3 regions of the Kitasatospora saccharophila genome follow, and region 3 is predicted to be linked to each of the others. Evidence: riboswitches for the same ligand, from Rfam matches in the RefSeq annotation. Region 3 holds a riboswitch; each other region holds the start of a gene.
The links. Region 3 has a riboswitch for cyclic di-AMP ahead of ABD345_RS28920 (M23 family metallopeptidase). Riboswitches for the same ligand answer to the same signal wherever they lie in the genome.
Positions count from the first base shown of each region.

Region 1: linked by a shared signal. The riboswitch ahead of ABD345_RS24345 (C40 family peptidase) and the one ahead of ABD345_RS28920 (M23 family metallopeptidase) in region 3 are both predicted to bind cyclic di-AMP.
Region 2: linked by a shared signal. The riboswitch ahead of ABD345_RS05340 (transglycosylase family protein) and the one ahead of ABD345_RS28920 (M23 family metallopeptidase) in region 3 are both predicted to bind cyclic di-AMP.

Region 1 covers NZ_BAAANS010000035.1:47,243-51,476, reverse strand. The annotation lists gene ABD345_RS24355 (NYN domain-containing protein) at 1-562, shown strand, start outside; gene ABD345_RS24350 (C40 family peptidase) at 762-1,799, shown strand; cyclic di-AMP (ydaO/yuaA leader) riboswitch at 2,162-2,317, shown strand; gene ABD345_RS24345 (C40 family peptidase) at 2,328-3,398, shown strand; gene ABD345_RS24340 (C40 family peptidase) at 3,607-4,234, shown strand, end outside.
Region 2 covers NZ_BAAANS010000005.1:13,148-17,381, forward strand. The annotation lists gene ABD345_RS05335 (hypothetical protein) at 1-1,129, opposite strand, end outside; cyclic di-AMP (ydaO/yuaA leader) riboswitch at 1,598-1,767, shown strand; gene ABD345_RS05340 (transglycosylase family protein) at 1,773-3,089, shown strand; gene ABD345_RS05345 (hypothetical protein) at 3,194-3,394, shown strand; gene ABD345_RS05350 (AMP-dependent synthetase/ligase) at 3,537-4,234, shown strand, end outside.
Region 3 covers NZ_BAAANS010000047.1:39,765-43,998, forward strand. The annotation lists gene ABD345_RS28905 (TetR-like C-terminal domain-containing protein) at 1-247, opposite strand, end outside; gene ABD345_RS28910 (alpha/beta fold hydrolase) at 247-1,110, opposite strand; gene ABD345_RS28915 (YiaA/YiaB family inner membrane protein) at 1,288-1,578, opposite strand; cyclic di-AMP (ydaO/yuaA leader) riboswitch at 1,805-1,967, shown strand; gene ABD345_RS28920 (M23 family metallopeptidase) at 1,978-2,781, shown strand; gene ABD345_RS28925 (SDR family oxidoreductase) at 2,853-3,659, opposite strand; gene ABD345_RS28930 (helix-turn-helix domain-containing protein) at 3,837-4,234, shown strand, end outside.

The DNA.
Region 1 (4,234 bases), on a different contig from region 3:
GCTGGACACCGTGCTGCAGTCCGCCCAGGGCCTGCAGCGGGAGCTGGCGCTGCCGGTGACGGCGCTGCGCCCGGCCGACCTGGTGGAGGCGGTGGAGCCCGGTTCGGCCTCGCCGCACGACGTGGCCCGGCGCGGTCTGGCCGAGGACGACCCGGCGCTGCTGGACCAGCTGCTGGCCATCCCGCAGGTCCACCTGGTGGTGGACGGCTACAACGTGACCAAGACCGGCTACCCCCAACTGCCGCTGGAGCAGCAGCGGATGAGGCTGCTGGGCGGGCTGGCGATGCTGGCCCAGCGGACCCAGGCCGAGGTGACCTGCGTGTTCGACGGCCAGGACCTCGACGTGCCGGTGATCATGGCCCCGCCGCGCGGCGTCCGGGTGCGGTTCAGCCGGACCGGGGAGACCGCGGACGAGCTGATCCGCCGGCTGGTGCGGGCCGAGCCGCAGGGGCGGCCGGTGGTGGTGGTCTCCGCCGACCGGGAGGTGGCGGACGGGGTGCGCAAGGCGGGTGCCCGGCCGGTGGCCTCGGTGCTGCTGCTGAACCGGCTCGCGCGCAGCTGAAGAGGCGCAGTTGAGACGGGGTCAGGGGACCTCGGGGCGACCGGAGTGTGACGGTCCGGTGAAGGGGGGCGGGTGCCCGGGACCGGAAGCCCCCCGGGAGTGGACGCGGGGGTGGGGACTTCACTAGGGTCTGGCGTCAAACCTATATTCCGGACCATCACTCTTTGGGGTGAGTCCAGCAGGAAGAAGGAGCACCCCCTTGGCCTCCCACCGCCGTCCCAAGCAGCCGAGCCGTGCGCGGATCTCCGTGTTCACCGCCGCCGCCGCGACCGCGGTCGCCCTGACGGCCCAGGCCAGCGCGCACGCCGCCCCGGCCCAGCCGAACAAGGACGAGGTCAAGGCGCAGGTCGACAAGCTGCTGGAGGAGCAGGAGCAGGCGGCCGAGAAGTACAACGGCGCCAAGGAGCGGGCCGACCAGCTGCGCAAGCAGGCCAGCGACCTGCAGGACCAGGTGGCCCGCGGCCAGGAGCAGTTGACCGAGCTGGCCTCCGGGCTCGCGGCGGTGGCCGGGGACCAGTACCGGCAGGGCGGTGTCGACCCGTCGATGCAGCTGATGCTCTCCGCCGACCCGGACCAGTACCTGACCAAGGCGTCCTCCTTCGACCAGGCCGCCAGCACCCAGGCCGAGACGCTCAAGTCCCTCAAGGACCAGCAGCGCCGCCTGGACCAGCAGAAGCAGGAGGCCGCGGCCGTCCTGCACGAGCTGGACACCCAGACCCAGGCGCTCAACGACGCCAAGAACGACGTGAACAGCAAGCTCGCCGAGGCGCAGAAGCTGCTCTCCAAGCTGAACGCCGCGGACCGGGCCGCGATCCTCCAGGGCAGCGGCGGCACCGCCTCGCGCAGCGCCTCCCGGGTCGACCCGTCCACCCTGCCGCAGGCCAGCGGCTACGCGGCGACCGCGGTGGCGGCCGCGCTCGGCAAGCAGGGCTCGCCGTACGTCTGGGGCGCCACCGGTGCGAGCACCTTCGACTGCTCGGGCCTGATGGTGTGGGCCTACAAGCAGGCCGGCGTCTCGCTGCCGCGCACCTCGCAGTCGCAGGGCAGCTACGGCGTGAACGTGGGCACCGACTGGCACAACGCGCAGCCCGGCGACCTGGTCGTCTACTACAGCGACCGGCACCACGTCGGCATGTACATCGGCAACGGCCTGGTGGTGCACGCCCCGCGCACCGGTGACGTGGTGAAGACGATGAAGGTCGACACCCTGCCGATCTCCACCATCCGCCGGGTCTGACGGTCCGAAGAATCGGACAAACGCCCCATAGGGCGACAACTGACGCATCGTGACACGCCCGGACGGGTCGAGATCCCCCTGTGATCCGCGACACGTCCGGGCGAGGCATTTCCCGACCGTATCGTGAGAATTATTACGCTCTGTGTAAGTAATCGATCACGTTCGGTCAGATTCCTCGCGGTATTTGATTCAGAATCAGATTTTTTTCCGACAAGGATTTGAACGGATCACGGATCGGTTACTAGGGTCGTGCTTCGACCACCGCAGAGTCGATCGCCCAAGGGGGGCGGCGGCGGGGGTCGCCGCCGAGTCCGTGACGCAGCGGGCAGACCGTCAACACCGGGTCTGCCGACGGGGATACCCCTGCGGGGGTGCTGTCTAACGGAGCCGGGGAACCACGTTCCCCCGGGGTGAATCGGCGCCGGGACGGCCGCGTGCGGTCGGTGAGGCGTCGTAGGGCACATCTCTTCCGGCCCGAACCCGTCAGCTCACCCGGTAGGCGGTGTGAGGAAGAAGGAGTCCGCCTTCGTGGCGTCCCATCGCCGTCCCAAGCCCGTCGGCCGTGCCCGGGTCTCGATTCTCACTGCCACCGCCGCCGCTGCCGTGGCGCTGTCCGCCCAGGGCGGCGCGCACGCCGACCCCGCGCCCACCAAGGACCAGGTCAAGCAGCAGGTCGACCAGCTCAACGAGCAGGCCGAGGTCAAGACGGAGGCGCTCAACGCCTCCGTCGAGAAGCAGCAGGAGCTGCAGAAGCAGGTCGGCCAGCTCCAGGACCAGCTCGCCCGGCAGCAGGAGCAGGTGACCACCGCGCAGGAGGGCCTGGCGGGCATCGCCGCCGAGCAGTACCGCAGCGGCAGCATGCCGCAGACCATGCAGCTGATGCTCTCCAGCAGCCCGGACTCGTTCCTCGGGGAGGCCGGCACGCTGAACGCGGTCGGCTCCACCCAGGCGGACCTGCTCAAGACCTTCAAGTCCGAGCAGGCCAAGCTCGACGCCCAGCGCAAGGAGGCCGAGTCCAAGCTCGCCGAGCTGGACACCACCACCAAGGCCCTGCAGGCCGACAAGGACGACGTCAAGGCGAAGCTGGCCAAGGCCCAGGAGCTGCTCAACACGCTGACCCAGCAGGAGCGCGACCAGCTCGCCGCCGCCGAGGCGAAGGCCGCCGCGGACGCCAAGGCGAAGGCCGACGCCGCGCAGCGCGCCTCCCGCGACACCGTCCGGGTGGAGCTGAACGCCCCGGCGTCCTCCAGCTTCTCGGGCAACGCGGTCGGCGCGGCGGTCTCCAAGCTCGGCAGCTGGTACTCCTACGGCGCGGCCGGTCCGAGCACCTTCGACTGCTCCGGCCTGATGCAGTGGGCCTACAAGCAGGCCGGCGTGTCGATCCCGCGCACCTCGCAGGCGCAGGCCGGGGCCGGGACCAACCTGGGCACCGACATCGCCAACGCCCGCCCGGGCGACCTGATCATCTACTACGGCGACCAGCACCACGTCGGCATGTACGTCGGCAACGGGCAGATCGTCCACGCCCCGCACACCGGCGCGCAGGTCCGCTACGAGTCGGCGACGGTCATGCCGATCAACCGGATCGTCCGGATCTGACGGTCCGGCACGGCCTCCGGCCCGGTACCCCGCAGGGGGTGCCGGGCCGTTCTCGTCCTGGCGTCCGATTCGCGGTCAAATATTCGTTCCTGTCGGGGTTTGGACTGGATCGATCCGACTCGCTAACCTCTGCCCCCGGGCCCCCGCGAGGACGGCCGTCCGACGGCGGACGGCGGCGGAGGCCGGCCGCAGAACGGAGCCGTCGCACGTGTCCGTGCACCGTCGCACCCCGCTGCCCGGCGTCCAGCGCCTGGCCCGCGCCCTGGCGCTCACCGCCGCCGCCACCGGCGCGCTCGGGCTGACCGTCGGAGGGGCCGCCGCCGCCCCGCTCAGCCCGGCCGAGCCGGTGAGCCGCGGCGAGGTCAAGACCCAGGTCGACCAGCTCTACGAGGAGGCCGAGCAGGCGTCCGAGAAGTACAACGCCGCCCAGGAGCGGCAGCAGCGGCTCCAGGCCGAGGCCGGCAGCCTGCAGGACCAGGTCGCCGCCGGGCAGGAGGAGCTGAACCGGATGCGCGGCGACCTGGCCGCCGTCGCCGCCGACCAGTACCGGTCCCAGGGCGTGGACCCCACCGTCCGGCTGATGCTCGACCAGGACCCCTCCGGCTACCTGACCGGCGCCCGCTCGCTCGAACAGGCCACCTCCCGGCAGGCCGAGAGCCTGCGCGAGCTCGCCGAGCGGCAGCGCCGGCTGGAGGAGCGGCGGCACGAGGCCGGCGCCAAGCTCGCCGAGCTGGAGCAGGCCCGGCGGCAGCTGTCCGCCGCCAAGGAGGACGTCCGGCAGCGGCTGGCCAGGGCCCAGCAGCTGCTGAACGGCCTCGCCCCCGCCGAGCGGGCCA
Region 2 (4,234 bases), on a different contig from region 3:
TGCCGCGCGAGGTGTCCAGCAGCATGTGGAAGTGCAGCCCGTACCGGCCGAGCACCGGCTCGGTGACCGGCTTGCCGTTCCAGCTGTCCTTCCCGTTCGCCCGCGGCCCGAGCCAGCGCAGCGCGGCGTGCCGGACGTCGGCGGGCCGGCTGGAGGTGAGGTGGACGTGCGCCCGGCCGTTCTCGGTGCCCTCGATCCGGACGTTGCGGCTGAGGTTGAGCACCTCGGCGCCGAAGGTCGCGCCGCCGCCGAGCGCCACCCGGGGGTGGGCGTTCTTCAGCGGGCCGGTCAGCGTGACGGTGGCGCCGTCGACCCGCTCGACGGTCACCAGGTCGTACGAGGTGGAGAAGTCGTCGGTGTCGGGCGGCGCGGTGGGGGTGACGGCCAGTTCGTCGCCGGGCTGCCAGCCGGTGGGGGCGGCGGCCAGCTTGATCGTGCTGTCGCCGGGCTTCAGCGCGGTGGCGGCGCGGGTCCAGGCGGTGCGGGGGGCGCCGTCCAGCCGCAGGTAGCCCTGGCCGGTGACCCACAGGCCGGTGTCGGTGTCGACGACCGTCATGCCGCCGCCGGCGAAGCGGCGCTCGTCGACCTCGGGGAAGCGCAGGACGTGGGTGTGCGCGCCGTCGGGGGCGAGCGCCAGGGTGCCGCGCACCTCGACGTTGCCGCTGCTGGCCAGGGTCAGCGACCGGTCCGCGGCGAACACCAGCGAGCCGGTCGGTTCCACCAGCAGCGAGCCGACCTTCGCGTCGGCGTCCAGCACCACCCGGTCGGTGATCCGCACCGCGCTGCCGGGCCCGGGCAGCCGTCCGCCCCAGCCCCCGGCGTCCGACCACTTGCGGCCGCCCTGGTCGACCGGCGGGGGTGGCGGGGGCGGCGCGGACGGTCGCGGGCTCCCGGACGCGGGCGGCGGGGCGCCGGTGCCGTGCCGGTGGCCCGCCGGGCTGCCGCTGCCGCCGCCCGGGGCGGGCCGCGCGGCGGGCTCGTCGGCCCCCGCCAGGGACTGCCGCAGGACCACTCCCCCGCCGAGCGCCGTCACCGTCCCGACCGCCAGCCAGGTCAGCATCCTGCGCCGCCCGACCAGCGGCCGCCGGTGCCGCGCCGGCGGCTGCTCGCCGTTCCGCTGCTGTTCCACCTCGGCCGCCCTTCCGGGGCCCGCGACCCCGCGTCGTCGGGGGCAGCATAGGCAGAACGGCCACCGAAAAGCGGCGACTTCCGTTTCGCTTAAGCATCCTGACGTACCGTCAGTCATCAGTTCGACCATTCGGCCACGGCCCCGCCGCGGGCCCCGGCGCACCGGACGAATCAGAAATCGGGCACAAATGCCTCTCGAGAAACCATCACATATGCCGAATATTCACTCACCGATCAGCATAACGCCCAAAACGGGCACAAGATCAGCTATCGCCTGACGCGCGGCCAGGCCCGGTCAGCGGTGCGGGAGTTCGCCGAATGCTCCTTGGTCGCGAATTTCGCACACCGTGACGGCGGTCACAGGCATTTGCGAATCATCCTTAATTCCGCTTAATCTCCTGCCCACGTTCGTGGACACACGAACCCAGTTCACCCGGAACGCCGAGTCCTGCCGCCGGGTGGGCCGGCTCATGCATCAACGCACCACGGCAGGGGCGGGGGAACCAGGTAAGTCGCCCCGGGCGGCCGAGAGGCCGTACGGGGCTTGGGGTGAAGCCGGGCGCACCACGCGGTGCGCGCGGCCGGGCAACTCCAGCCCGAATCCGACAGCTCACCTCGCAGGCGTGGGAGAGGAACGCTTCTTCATGCTGCCCATCAGCGCCAAGCGAGCCCGTCGACTGATCGCCACCACCGGCGTCGTCGGCATCGGCCTCACCATCCCCTGCCTGACCACCGGCACCGCCTCCGCCGCCACCGTGGCGACCTGGGACAAGGTCGCGCAGTGCGAGTCCAGCGGCAACTGGTCCATCAACACCGGCAACGGCTTCTACGGTGGCCTGCAGTTCACCTCCTCCACCTGGGCCGAGTTCGGCGGCACCGCGTACGCCTCGCGCGCCGACCTGGCCACCAAGGACCAGCAGATCGCCGTCGCCGAGAAGGTGCTGGCCGTCCAGGGCCCCGGCGCCTGGCCGGTCTGCTCCGTCCAGGCCGGTCTGACCAAGGGCGGCGCCGCCCCCCAGGTCGACACCTCCGGCTCCTCGTCCTCGTCCACCGCCACCACCACCGGCTCGGACAGCAGCAGCTCCTCGCAGTCGCAGTCGCAGTCGCAGTCGCAGTCCAGCGGCAGCAGCAAGGGCCAGTCCCAGCACTCCTGGTCGCAGGGCAAGTCGCAGGCCCAGACCCAGACCCAGCAGAGCGCCCCGGCCGCCACCGACACCCAGTCGGCCGGCAGCTACACCGTCGTGGCGGGCGACTGGCTGTCCGCCATCGCGCAGAGCCAGCACGTGGACGGCGGCTGGCAGAAGCTGTACGACCTGAACCGCTCGGTCCTCACCGAGGGCCCGGACGTGATCTACCCGGGTCAGCAGCTCTCGCTGGGCGGCGGCAGCAGCACCGCGCAGCAGTCCGCGCCGGCCACCAAGTCCTCCTCCTCGTACAAGGGCTCGTCCTGGAAGAACGGCGGCTCCACCGCCAAGTCCTCCACCACCAAGTCCTCCACCACCAAGTCCTCGACCGGCACCGCGAGCACCGCCACCACCACGGCGAAGACCGCGACCACCACCACGACCGCCACCACCGCGACCACCGCCACCAAGGCGACCGGCTCCAAGGCCGCGGCGATCGACTTCGCGCTGTCCAAGCTCGGCCAGGCGTACGTCTACGGCGGCACCGGCAACGGCGGCTGGGACTGCTCGGGCCTGACCCAGGCCGCGTTCCGCCAGGCCGGCATCAGCCTGCCGCGCGTCGCCGCCGACCAGGCGGACTACTCGACCCGCGTCTCGCTGGACAGCCTGCAGCCGGGCGACCTGCTGTTCTGGTCCAACAACGGCGCCAACTCGGGCGTCTACCACGTCGCGCTGTACATCGGCGACGGCAAGTACGTCGAGGCCGCGAACCCGCGCTCCGGCGTCCGCACCGAGACCATCGCCGACTGGGCCCCCGACTTCGCGGGCCGCGTCTGATCCGCGAGCGGTGAACCGCCGCTGCCCCCGGGGACCCTGGTCGGCCCCGGGGGCAGCGGCCTATCCTCGCCCTGAGAGAAGGCTCGACGACCGGGAGCGGCGGCATGGCGAAGGTGACGATCACGCTGGACGCGGACCTGGCCCTGGAAGTGATGATGCGGGCCGGCACCACCTCCCCCCAGGACGCGGTGGAACTGGTCCTGCGCGACTACCTCTCCACCGACCGCCGCACCATCGCCCGCACCGGCGGCACCCGCGACGGCGAACGCCTCCTCCCCAAGCCCCCCACCCCCGAAGAGGGCTGACGCCCCGACGAGAGCCCTGCCCCTGACGGCGCTCCCCTGGTGGCGCAAGTGCCGCAACTGTCAAGTAACTTACCGTCTAGTAAGTTTACTGGCGAGTACATACCCTGGGCGGACCCCCACCCCCGTCCAAGGGAGTTCGCTCATGGCACACCCCCTCGCCCGTGCCGCCCGCGCCGCCCGTCCGCCCGTGGAGGTGCTGCGCACCGGCGACCGGGTGGTCGAGGCCAGGGCCGCGTACCTGGTGCCGCCGCCCGCGGGCGGGAACCTGGGCGACCTGCCGTTCCGCAACGCGGAGGCCGCGCCGGAGGCGGTGGTGCTGTCCCGCCGCCGGCCGGACGGCTCCTGGCGGGGGGTGACGGCCCGGGAGTTCGCCGAGCAGGTCGCGGCGCTGGCCCGCGGCCTGCTCGCGGTCGGGGTGGGCCCCGGCGCGCGGATCGTGCTGATGTCGCGGACCAGGTACGAGTGGACGCTGCTGGACTTCGCCGCCTGGGCGGCCGGCGCGTGCGTGGTGCCGGTGTACCCGACGTCCGCGGTGGAGCAGGCGGAGTGGATCGTCCGGGACTCGGGGGCGGTGCTGGCGGTCGCGGAGGATGCCGACGCCGCCGAGACGCTGGCCGTGGCGATCGCCCGCACCGGCGGGACGGTCCCGCTGTGGCGGCTGGACGAGGACGCCGTCGGCGAGCTCTCCGCCCTCGGCCGTTCCGTCCCCGCCGAGGCGCTGACCCGCCGCCGGGAGGCCTCCGGCCCGGCGGACGAGGCGACGCTGATCTACACCTCGGGCACCACCGGCCGCCCCAAGGGCTGCCTGCTCACCCACGCCAACTTCCTCACCGAGGCGGC
Region 3 (4,234 bases):
CCGCGCCGTCCCGGGAGTGCCCGAGGACGGCGGCGGCCAGGTGGTCGGCCAGCTCCCCGGTGGTGCGGACGGCGACCAGGCGGCGCAGTTCGGGCAGGCCGCCGGCCACGTGCTTGTACAGCGACGGGGTGGCCACCCCGGCCCTGGCGGCGACCGCGGCCAGGGTCAGCGCCTCGGCGCCGCGCTCGTCGATCAGTTCCAGGGCGTGGTCCACCACGGCGGCGGTGGAGAGTCCGGCGCGGGGCATCAGCGGGCGGTCCCGTTCTCGTCGGTCGGTCCGGCCGGGCCGTCGAGCTCGGCGAGGAAGGGCAGCAGGGCGTCGGCGACGGCCTGCGGGCGGCCGGCCATCGGGTAGTGGCCGGCGCCGGCGATCATCACCTTGCGGCCGCGCAGCGCGGCGGCCTGCCGGTCGGCGACCAGCTCCGGGTCCGGGAAGTCGGGATCCCGCTCGCCCATCAGCACCAGCGCGGGCACGTCGACCGCCGCGCACCAGCCGACCGGCGCCGAGTCGCCCTTCAGGTAGCCGCGCAGCGCCGCCTTGCGGGCCGGCTCGCGGAGCATCGCGGCCAGGCCGGCCCGGTACTCCTCGAAGTCGGCGGGCCGGGCGGCGGCCGGGTAGTAGAACTTCTGCATCGAGCCCCACAGGCCCGGGAAGGCGCTGACCAGCGGGGCGGCCAGGCCGAACAGCGCCTTCTGGAAGGCGTTCAGCGGCAGGTTCTCGATGAAGGCGTCGACCAGCACCACCCCGCCGGTCCGCTCGGGGGCGAGCGCCGCGGCCCGCACCACGGTGGCGCCGGTGTACGAGCTGCCCACCAGGACGGCGCCGCGCAGGTCCAGGTGCTCCAGCAGGGCCACCAGGTCGTCCGCGATCGCCGCCGGGGTGTGGTCGGTGAAACCGGTGGAGGACTCGCCCATGCCGCGCAGGTCCATGGTGACCACCCGGTGCCCGGCGGCCCCCAGCAGCGGGGCGAGGAAGCGGTAGACGGCCCGCCGGTCGAGCATGCCGGGCAGCAGGACGACCGGGGTGCCGGGGCCGGCGGCGTCGTCGAAGGCGATCCGGCCGCCGGGGACGTCGAGGTACCGGGTGGTGGTGCCGAGGGTGCTGTTCATCGCGGGCCTCCTGGGCGGGCGTCGTCCGGCGCTCCGGGCTCGGTGCCCGGCTCCTGCCGATAGCCATAAAGCTAAGGCTAATAGCCTTAGCCGTCAAGCCCGGCGGGTGCGCCCGTCGGCGGGCGCGCCCCGGATCCCGTCCGTCCCGGGCCCCGTCCGTCCCGGACCCTGTCCGGCTCAGATCCCGTCGGCCCGGAACGGGTCGTGCTCGGAGAGCAGCTTCTCCAGCCGGGCCTGGTCGACCCGGCTGGTGATCGCGCCCTCCTCCTGGCGGTCCCGGATCACCTTGGCCAGCGTGAACGCGGAGGTGACCTGGTAGAGCAGGCCGACGGCGAGGAAGGCGCGCATCCACGCGCTGACCGGGAGGTAGGCGACCCCCAGGGCCAGGGCGGCGGTCGCGAACGCGAAGGACGCGACGGCCTGCAGGTAGTAGGCGGACGTGGTGCGGCGGGGTACGGGAGCGGTCATGGGGCCAGGGTCCCGCCGGGGCGCGGGCAGGTCGTGAGTACGGATACTCAACTGCTCCGTCACGGTCCGTCATGGCCGGATCCGGGTGCATCGACGAACCGTCACAAATCGCCCATAGGGCGTCAGGAAACTTTCACTGCACCCAGGAAGGCGCTTGGAATCATGGGGTCCATAGGATTAACGTTTGATAACGCAGCGCGGTCGGCAACGCCGTAACCATGCGGCACCGTGCGCCACGCCTAATCCATCCGGTCCTGCCCCGCGGCAGGTCCAGGAGCCGGGGAACCACGTTCCACCGGGGTGAATCGGGACGGCCCTGGGCCCGACCGTAGGAGACCTTCCACCTCCGAACCCGTCAGCTAACCCGGTCGGCGGCAGGGAAGGAAGGAGCGCGCCCCCGTGGCGTCGACCTACACCGAGAGCACCGGCACCCAGCTGCTCGACCACCCGGTCGAGGCCGAGCCCGTCCGGCACCGGCTCCCCCGCCAGGCCCGCACCGGCGCGCCCCTGCTGGGCGTCACCGCGATGACCGCCGCGCTCGGCGCCACCGGTCTCGCCGCCGCTCCCGCCCAGGCCGCCCCCGCGCCCGCCCCGGCCCCGGTCACCGCCGCCGACGAGGTCTCCGACGACCTGCTCGCCGCCGACCCCGGACTCGCCCTCGCCGCCCGCATCCTGCAGCAGGCCGACGGGCAGCGCACCGACGCCGAGGAGTCCGCCCGGCTGGCCGCCGCCCAGGAGGCCGAGGCCAAGCGTGCCGACCGGCGGGCCGAGGCGACCACGACGGCCGCCGCACCCGGCACCGACCGCTCCGCACCCGCCCTCCCGCTCACCGGCTACCGGCTGGGCGACGGGTTCTCGCAGGCCGGCCTGCACTGGGCGCACCTGCACAACGGGCTGGACTTCGCCGCCCGCACCGGCACCCCCGTCACGGCCGTCGCCGCCGGCACCGTCACCGCCGCGGGCTGGTCCGGCACCTACGGCTACCGCGTCGTCCAGACCCTCCCCGACGGCACCGAGCTCTGGTACTGCCACCTCGCCCGGATCACCGCCGCCCCCGGCGAGGCCGCGCCCGGCACCCTCCTCGGCACCGTCGGCTCCACCGGCAGCGCCACCACCCCGCACCTCCACCTGGAGGTCCGCCTCGCCGACGGCTCCCCGGTCGACCCGCTGCCCTGGCTCCGCCACCTCGGCCTCCAGCCGTGACCGGCGGCCGCGACCGCCGGGGCCGCTGACCCCGGGACCGCGGCCGACGCCCCGGCACGACCGTCGCGCCCTCAGCTCGCCTGGCCGGTCGGCATCACGGTGACCTGCTGGAGGTTGACCCGCGGCGGCAGGGCGGCCAGGAAGCCGACCGTCCTGGCGATGTCGCCGGGGGTGAGCCACTCCATCGCCTCCTTGGAACCGTCCAGCCAGGCGAGCGCGCCCCGGTCGGTGACGTGCGACTGGAGCTCGGTGTCGACGATGCCGGGCTCGATCGCCGAGACCCGGACCCGCTTGGCGCCCAGCTCGGCCCGCAGGTGCAGCGAGAGGTGGGTGACGTACGCCTTGGTCGCGGAGTAGACGGCGAAGGTCGGGAAGAGGTTCCGCGCCGCGATCGACGAGGTGTTGACCAGGTCGGCGACCCCGCGCTCGGCCGCGGCCGCGACCAGCTGCGGGGTGAACGCGCCGATGACGTTCATCAGGCCGGACACGTTCAGGTCGATCTGGTGCTGCCACTGCTCCACGGCCAGCTCCTCGACCGGCGCCGGGAGCATCACCCCCGCGTTGTTGAACAGCAGGTCCGCGCCGCCCAGTTCGGCGGCGACCCGGTCGGCGGCGGCCCGCACCGAGACCGGGTCGGTGACGTCCGCGGCGATCGCCAGGGCGGTGCCGCCGGCCCGCCCGATCCGGTCGGACAGCGCGGCCAGCCGCTCGGCGCGGCGGGCCAGCAGGACGACCCGGGCGCCCAGCCCGGCGAGCTCCTCGGCGGTGGCCGCGCCGATGCCGCTGGAAGCGCCGGTGACCACGGCGACGCGGCCGGTCAGCGGCCGGTCGGCGGGTGCGGCGGGGGCGGCGGCGGGAGTGCTGGTGGATGCGGACATGGTGGGCCTTCTTCCGTGCGGAGCAGGGGAGTTGCGACACCGGGGAGTCCCGGGCACGACTCCAGCACACCAGCCCGGCGGCCCCGCGGACGGCCCCGGGCGGACCCTGCGCCGACTGGTACCGGCAGGACCACCCTCGCCCCGCCGGCGCACCCGCCGGGGCCGCACACTTGGTCCATGGAACGCAGCAGGGAGATCGCCGACTTCCTCCGCACCCGGCGCGCCGCGATCGCCCCGGAGTCGACCGGACTGCCCGCGGACGGCCGGGTGCGCCGGGTGCCGGGCCTGCGCCGCGACGAGGTGGCGCGGCTGGCCGGGGTCAGCACCGAGTACTACACCCGGCTGGAACAGGGCCGGGCCGGGCACCCGTCCGCCGAGGTGGTCCAGGCACTGGCCCGCGCCCTGCGGCTCGACCCCTCGGAGCGCGAACACCTGGCCGACCTGCTGCTCCCCGCCCCGCAGGCCGCCCGCCGCGCCCCGGAGCGGCCGCAACGGGTCAGGCCCGGGCTGCACCTGCTGCTGGAGACCCTGGGGCACGTCCCGGCGTTCGTCCTCGGCCGGCGCACCGACGTGCT